Regions from separate parts of the Pantoea phytostimulans genome, predicted to be linked through region 1. Evidence: riboswitches for the same ligand, from Rfam matches in the RefSeq annotation. Region 1 holds a riboswitch; the other holds the start of a gene.

Region 1 (3,229 bases):
CAGTAATTTTTCGCCAACAATAAGATCTTCCGTGGTGTAAGGGAAAACGTTGAAACCGTCGGCGCAAAGAATGCGTGCGGCTTCGACCAAGGCAAAAGGATCGGGTTGCAGCGTGTCGGCATGCCCAATGACCTCCAGTTTTATCCAGGATGTATTGAAGAGTTCGCGTGCCATTTGCGCGGTGGTTACCGCCTCTTTGACTGTGTGACAACCGGCAGTGTTAGGCAGAATTCGCGTGTTCAGCGACTTCAACAGTTCACGGAATGCACCACCTGCATTGCCCTCGCGGCGCAGGCTAACCGTAATAATTTCAGTGCCCGATGCGCTAATCGCTTGCGCCAGCACATCAGGCGACGGATAACCGGCGGTTCCCAGTAAAAATCGCGACTGGGGTTGGAAATCGTAAAACATACTTAACCTCCCTGCATCGGTGACAAAATTTCTAGCTGACAACCTGCGGTGATGTGCTGAGCGTCGTAGCGAGATCGCGGTACAAATTCACCGTCCACGGCGCTGGCGACGCAGCTGGCATCTATCTGCTGTTCTTGAAGCAGTTCTGCCAAGGTGTTGGCTTCCGTTTCGATCGGACGACCATTAAGTTGAATACGCATTACAAAACCTCCTGGGCCAGTTGCTGCATCAGTTTTTCAGCCATAATGGGTGCCAGCAAAAAACCATGCCGATACATACCGTTTAAGGAAAATATGCCGTGTTGGTAGCGAACCTCAGGCAGGTTATCGCGATAGGCGGGACGCAGACCGGTGCCGCTTTCAACAATGCGAGCTTCAGCCAGTGCCGGATGAAGGGTGTACGCCGCGCTAAGCAATTCCATCATGGCGCGCGCGCTGATTGGGCTGTCGTCATGACTTTCCACCATGGTGGCACCCAGCATAAAGCGCCCTGCTGCTCGCGGCACCAGATAGCAAGGGAATCGAGGGTGTAACAGGCGAACCGGGCGCGAGAACTGAATTTCATCAGTTTGCAGGATCAGCATTTCACCGCGCACAGCGCGCAGTGCAGGCTGGTCTTCGGCAGCGTGGATGCCGCGACAATCAATGATTTTTCCGCTGGGTTCGCCGTTATGAAAAGAGACATTGGACTGCAGCAATTTTGCGCGCAGTTGCTGCATAGCATCACGTGGATTTAGGTGCGCTTCGCCTGAAAAGAACAAGCCGCGTGCGAAGCGATTTTCCAACGCAGGTTCGATTTCGCCCGGTGCAACCCATTGATGCTCCGACGTCATTTTTGCGAAGCGCGTCAGTTCCAGGCTATCACGCGGCGGCGCAATAACTAACGTGCCGTTATGTTCAACGCCATCAACACGTTTTGACCACCACGCAGCGGAATGCTGTCCCCAATCGATAACCGCTTGAGGTGCGCTTTCAGCTTCGCACCAAGGTGCAAGCATGCCGCCAGCCCAATGCGAAGCCGGAAGACATTCCTCTTTGCTGATCACTTCGACGGATTCACCCTGTTCGACCAGCAGCGTGGCGACACATAAACCTGACACACCGCTGCCTAAAACCGACCAGCGGCTCATGATGCGGAGTCTGCGAGTAAAGCAGTTACATTGGGAGAGTTCATCACATTGGCCTCGTCGTTTAACAGCGAAGACCCGTGATACATGAAAGGAAAAAAGGCGAGAGCAGTGCGGATCGGCCCTTGCGGCAAGGAGCTCAACGCACTGAGATCCAGGTCTTCCTACGCCAGTATCAACTGGGTCAGGTTCTAAGGGTCGCTAAGCCGCGCATTGCGCTATTAGCCTCTCAGTCTCTTCGGCGAGACTCCCCTGACGGGTTCTAGTTTTATTTTAAGGACGGGGATTCGTCAAGGGCACGTGAAGGAAATCCTGATTAAAAACGTCACTCATCCTTGAATGAACGTGATCAAATAAAAGAACGTTATCCCGCGTTGCGCTGGAAATGGCTGTTTACAAAGGCGCGACAACGTGGCGATACAGGGTCGAGGAATACCTGCTCCGGTGCGCCAGATTCCTCCACGATTCCTTGATGCAGAAACACCGCTTTGTTCGATACTTCGCGGGCGAAACCCATTTCATGGGTCACGATGATCATGGTGCGCCCCTCTTCCGCCAGGCTGCGGATTACGCGCAACACCTCTCCTACCAGTTCTGGATCGAGTGCTGAAGTCGGTTCATCAAACAGGATCGCTTTTGGTTGCTGCGCCAGCGCACGCGCAATCGCAACGCGCTGTTGTTGCCCACCCGAAAGTTGTGAAGGCCAGGCATCGCGCTTTGCATACAATCCCACTTTGTGCAGCAACGCTTCGGCTTCTTCAATCGCCTCTTTGTGACTGCGCTTTTGCACATGCACCGGCGCTTCAATAATATTTTGCATCACGGTTTTATGCGGCCACAGATTAAAACTTTGAAACACAAAGCCAAGCTGCATACGCATCAGCTTGATGCGACGACGCTGCTCACGGCTGAGCTTTTCCTCCGTGTTATCGATAGAGACGATTTCATCGCCCACCGAAATCTCACCAGCCTGAGGCACTTCCAGGAAAGGAATGCAACGCAGCAAGGTACTTTTACCGGAGCCACTGGCGCCAATCAGCGAAATAACATCACCGTCGTGTGCCGTCAGGCTGATATCGTGCAGCACTTCATGGCCCGCGTAACTCTTTCTGAGATGACTCAGCATAATCGTGGGTTTGGTCATGACCGCGCTCCAAAATAGTAAGGTGATAAACGTCGTTCCAGCATCGAGACGCCTTTGCTAACCAGCATGGTAAGCAGCAGATAAATCACGGCGGCGCTCAGGAACACTTCCAGTGCGCGGAAAGTGGACGAAACAATGGAATCCGCAATACCGGTCATCTCCATCAGGCTGATAGTGCTGACCAGCGAAGTGGCTTTGATCATTGAGATGATCTCATTGCTGTAGGCCGGTAATGCCTGGCGAATGGCAATGGGTAGCGTGATGCGAGTGAAGATTTTATGCGACGACATGCCAGAAACTTTTGCCGCTTCCAGTGACTGTATGCTGACGGCACGCAAGCCGCCACGCAAGATTTCTGAGGTATACGCCGCATCGTTGAGGATCAGCGCCAGTAATCCGCACCAGTAAGGATCGCGCAGCAACGGCCAAAAAATACTTTCACGAATGGCGGGTAAGCTGCCCAAGCCGTAATAAACCATAAAGATTTGGATCAGCAGCGGTGTGCCGCGAAACAGCCAAACGTAGAAGCGGCAAACGTAACTGCCGAT
Region 2 (3,229 bases), on a different replicon from region 1:
CTTTATTACCGCCCGTTACTCAACCTGCTGCCTGGATCGCCGCTGCGCCGCTCAGAGACGCATTTGGCACGACAAATCTTTAGTGGGCTGACGCGAATAAATGAGGAAAACGGGGAAATCGAGGCGGATATTGCGCACCACTGGCAACAAACATCGCCGCTGCACTGGCGCTTTTTTTTACGCCCGGCTATCCGCTTTCACCACGGTCGCGAATTAGAAATGGCTGATGTCATCGGCAGTCTCGAACGCCTGCGTGATCAGCCGCTGTTTTCACATTTCCAACTCATCACCTCGCCCGCCCCCTGGACGCTGGATATCACGCTAAGCCAGCCCGACGACTGGTTACCTTGGTTACTTGGCAGCGTGAGCGCCATGATTCTGCCGCGTGAATGGCCCGAGCAGCGTGATTTCGCTCGCCAGCCCAAGGGGACTGGCCCTTACAGCGTGGTGCGCAATCAGCAAAGCCAGCTGAAAATCGAAGCGTTTGATGACTACTTTGGCTTTCGCGCCCTGATCGATGACGTCTCAATTTGGGTATTGCCTGAGATCAGCGACGAACTGGTTTATTCAGGCGTACGTTTGCAGGGCGACACCGTTGATGAAAAGCAGGAAGAGAGTCGGCTCGAAGAGGGATGTTATTATTTGCTATTTGATCAGCGCTCAGAAAAAGGCCGCAACGAGGCGATTCGCCGCTGGGTCAGCTATTTATTTAATCCTATTGCCCTGCTCAATCATGCGAGCGCTGGCTATCAGCGCTACTGGTTTCCCGCTTACGGTTTGCTGCCGCGCTGGCACCATCGCCGTGACTTAACGCCCGTTGAGAAACCCGCTGGGCTGAAAAGCCTGACGCTCACCTGGTATAGCCAACACGTTGAGCACGAAGGCATCGCTAATGCGCTACGCCCTTTATTAGCGCAACATGGCGTAACGCTTGAAACGCGTGAAGTCAGCTATGAAAGCTGGCATCAGGGCGAGGCTGAAAGCGATATCTGGCTGGGCAGCGTCAATTTCACCCTGCCGCTGGAATATTCACTGTTTGCTCAGCTCTATGAGGTGCCGTTGCTGCATCATTGCCTGCCCATTGACTGGCACATCGATGCCGCACGCTGGCGTGAAAAAGCGCTGCCGCTTGCCGAATGGAGCAAGCGTTTGGTCGAGGAAGGCGGGTTGCATCCGCTGTTTCATCACTGGCTGTTGCTGGAAGGAGAACGCAGTATGCGTGGCGTGCGCATGAATACGCTGGGCTGGTTTGATTTTAAATCCGCCTGGTTCGCGCCGCCGGAGCTGTGATCCTTTCGCCCCGGCGACGAAATGACTAGAATGACTCGTTCTCAACGGGGTGCCGCTTGCGATTGTCGCAATGAGCTGAGATATACCCGTCGAACCTGATTCGGTTAATACCGACGTAGGGATTTGAGAGGCCAACGTGCTCAGATCCTTTGCGACTCATATAACAATTCTCCTTAAGGAGCGCAAAGTGTTAAAAAAATGTCTGTCTCTGCTGCTGCTGCTGTCAGCGCCCGTCTTTGCTGCCAAACCGACCTTAACCGTTTATACCTACGATTCATTCTCAGCCGATTGGGGCCCTGGCCCAGCGGTGAAAAAAGCCTTTGAAGCGCAGTGCAATTGCGAACTGAAATTCGTCGCGCTGGAAGATGGCGTGTCGCTGCTGAATCGCGTGCGCATGGAAGGCAAGAACAGCAAAGCCGACGTGGTATTAGGGCTGGATAACAATTTGGTGCAGGCGGCACAAAAAACGGGTCTGTTTGCGCCCAGCGACGTTGACACCAGCAGGCTACAGTTACCCGATGGCTGGCAAGATAAAACCTTTGTGCCCTTCGATTACGGCTACTTCGCCTTTGTCTATGACAAAAATAAACTCAAAAATCCGCCTAAAAGCCTGAAAGAACTGGTTGATAGTCCAGAGAAGTGGCGCGTCATTTATGAAGACCCGCGTACCAGCACGCCGGGTTTAGGCTTGCTGCTGTGGATGCAAAAAGTGTATGGCGATCAGGCACCGCAGGCCTGGCAGAAGCTGGCGCAGAAAACCGTTACTGTCACCAAAGGTTGGAGCGAAGCTTACGGTCTGTTCCTGAAAGGTGAAGGTGATCTGGTGTTGAGTTACACCACCTCGCCTGCTTACCACATCATCGAAGAGAAAAAAGAGAATTACGCCGCTGCGTCGTTTGCCGAAGGCCATTATTTGCAGGTTGAAGTTGCGGCTCAGCTTGCCAGCAGCAAACAACCCAAACTGGCTCAACAGTTCATGCAGTTCATGGTGTCGCCTGCCTTCCAGAACGCGATTCCAACCGGTAACTGGATGTATCCCGTAATCAAAACTGATTTGCCGGCAGGATTTTCATCGTTGAGCGTGCCAAATACTGCGCTGCAATTCTCATCGCAAGATGTCGCCGATCACCGCTCAGAATGGATTAATGCATGGCAACGCGCCGTCAGCCGTTAATTCCGCTCTGGCTGATTCCCGGTTCGCTCGCCACGCTGCTGCTGTGCAGTGTGGCGCTGCTGGCGTTTTCCTCGCTGTGGATCGCTGCGCCTGATACGGATTGGCGCAGCGTATTGCAGGACGACTATCTCCATCACGTTATCGGCTTCTCCTTTGGTCAGGCGCTGCTTTCTGCGCTGTTGTCGCTCCTGCCTGCGATTGCGCTCGCACGCGCACTTTACCGGCGGCGCTTTCCTGGACGCCAATTATTGCTGCGGCTGTGCGCCATGACGCTGGTTCTGCCGGTTTTGGTCGCGGTATTTGGCTTGCTTACGGTCTATGGTCGCGTCGGCTGGTTGGCGCAGTTGTGCCAGTTTTTCAATATCGATTACGCTTTTTCACCGTACGGCCTGCAAGGTATTCTGCTGGCACATGTGTTTTTCAATTTGCCGCTGGCAACGCGTTTGATGTTGCAGGCGTTAGAAAGCATTCCGGCCGAGCAGCGACAACTGGCCGCGCAGCTTAATTTGCGCGGCTGGCACCATTTTCGCCTGCTGGAATGGCCGTGGCTGCGCCGTCAGTTGCTGCCGACCGGCGCGCTGATATTTATGCTCTGCTTTGCCAGCTTTGCTACCGTGTTGTCGCTGGGCGGCGGGCCGCAAGCCACCACCATTGAACTCGCCATTTTTCAGGCGCTGAGTTATGACTACGATCCGGGGCGCGCAGCATTGCTGGCACTGATACAGCTCACCTGCTGCCTGACTTTAGTTTTGCTCAGCCAGCGTT

Evidence for each region. A riboswitch is a leader RNA that binds a small molecule or an ion and turns the genes downstream of it on or off. The one in region 1 is predicted to bind thiamine pyrophosphate.
Region 2: another riboswitch for thiamine pyrophosphate. It lies ahead of thiB (thiamine ABC transporter substrate binding subunit); the one in region 1 lies ahead of ACF2G4_RS19530 (FAD-dependent oxidoreductase).

The regions. Positions count from the first base shown of each region.
Region 1 covers NZ_CP173699.1:221,261-224,489, reverse strand. The annotation lists gene ACF2G4_RS19540 (thiazole synthase) at 1-411, opposite strand, end outside; gene thiS (sulfur carrier protein ThiS) at 414-611, opposite strand; gene ACF2G4_RS19530 (FAD-dependent oxidoreductase) at 611-1,540, opposite strand; TPP riboswitch at 1,682-1,801, opposite strand; gene ACF2G4_RS19525 (ABC transporter ATP-binding protein) at 1,902-2,681, opposite strand; gene ACF2G4_RS19520 (ABC transporter permease) at 2,678-3,229, opposite strand, start outside.
Region 2 covers NZ_CP173698.1:3,800,002-3,803,230, reverse strand. The annotation lists gene sgrR (HTH-type transcriptional regulator SgrR) at 1-1,290, shown strand, start outside; TPP riboswitch at 1,326-1,430, shown strand; gene thiB (thiamine ABC transporter substrate binding subunit) at 1,478-2,464, shown strand; gene thiP (thiamine/thiamine pyrophosphate ABC transporter permease ThiP) at 2,440-3,229, shown strand, end outside.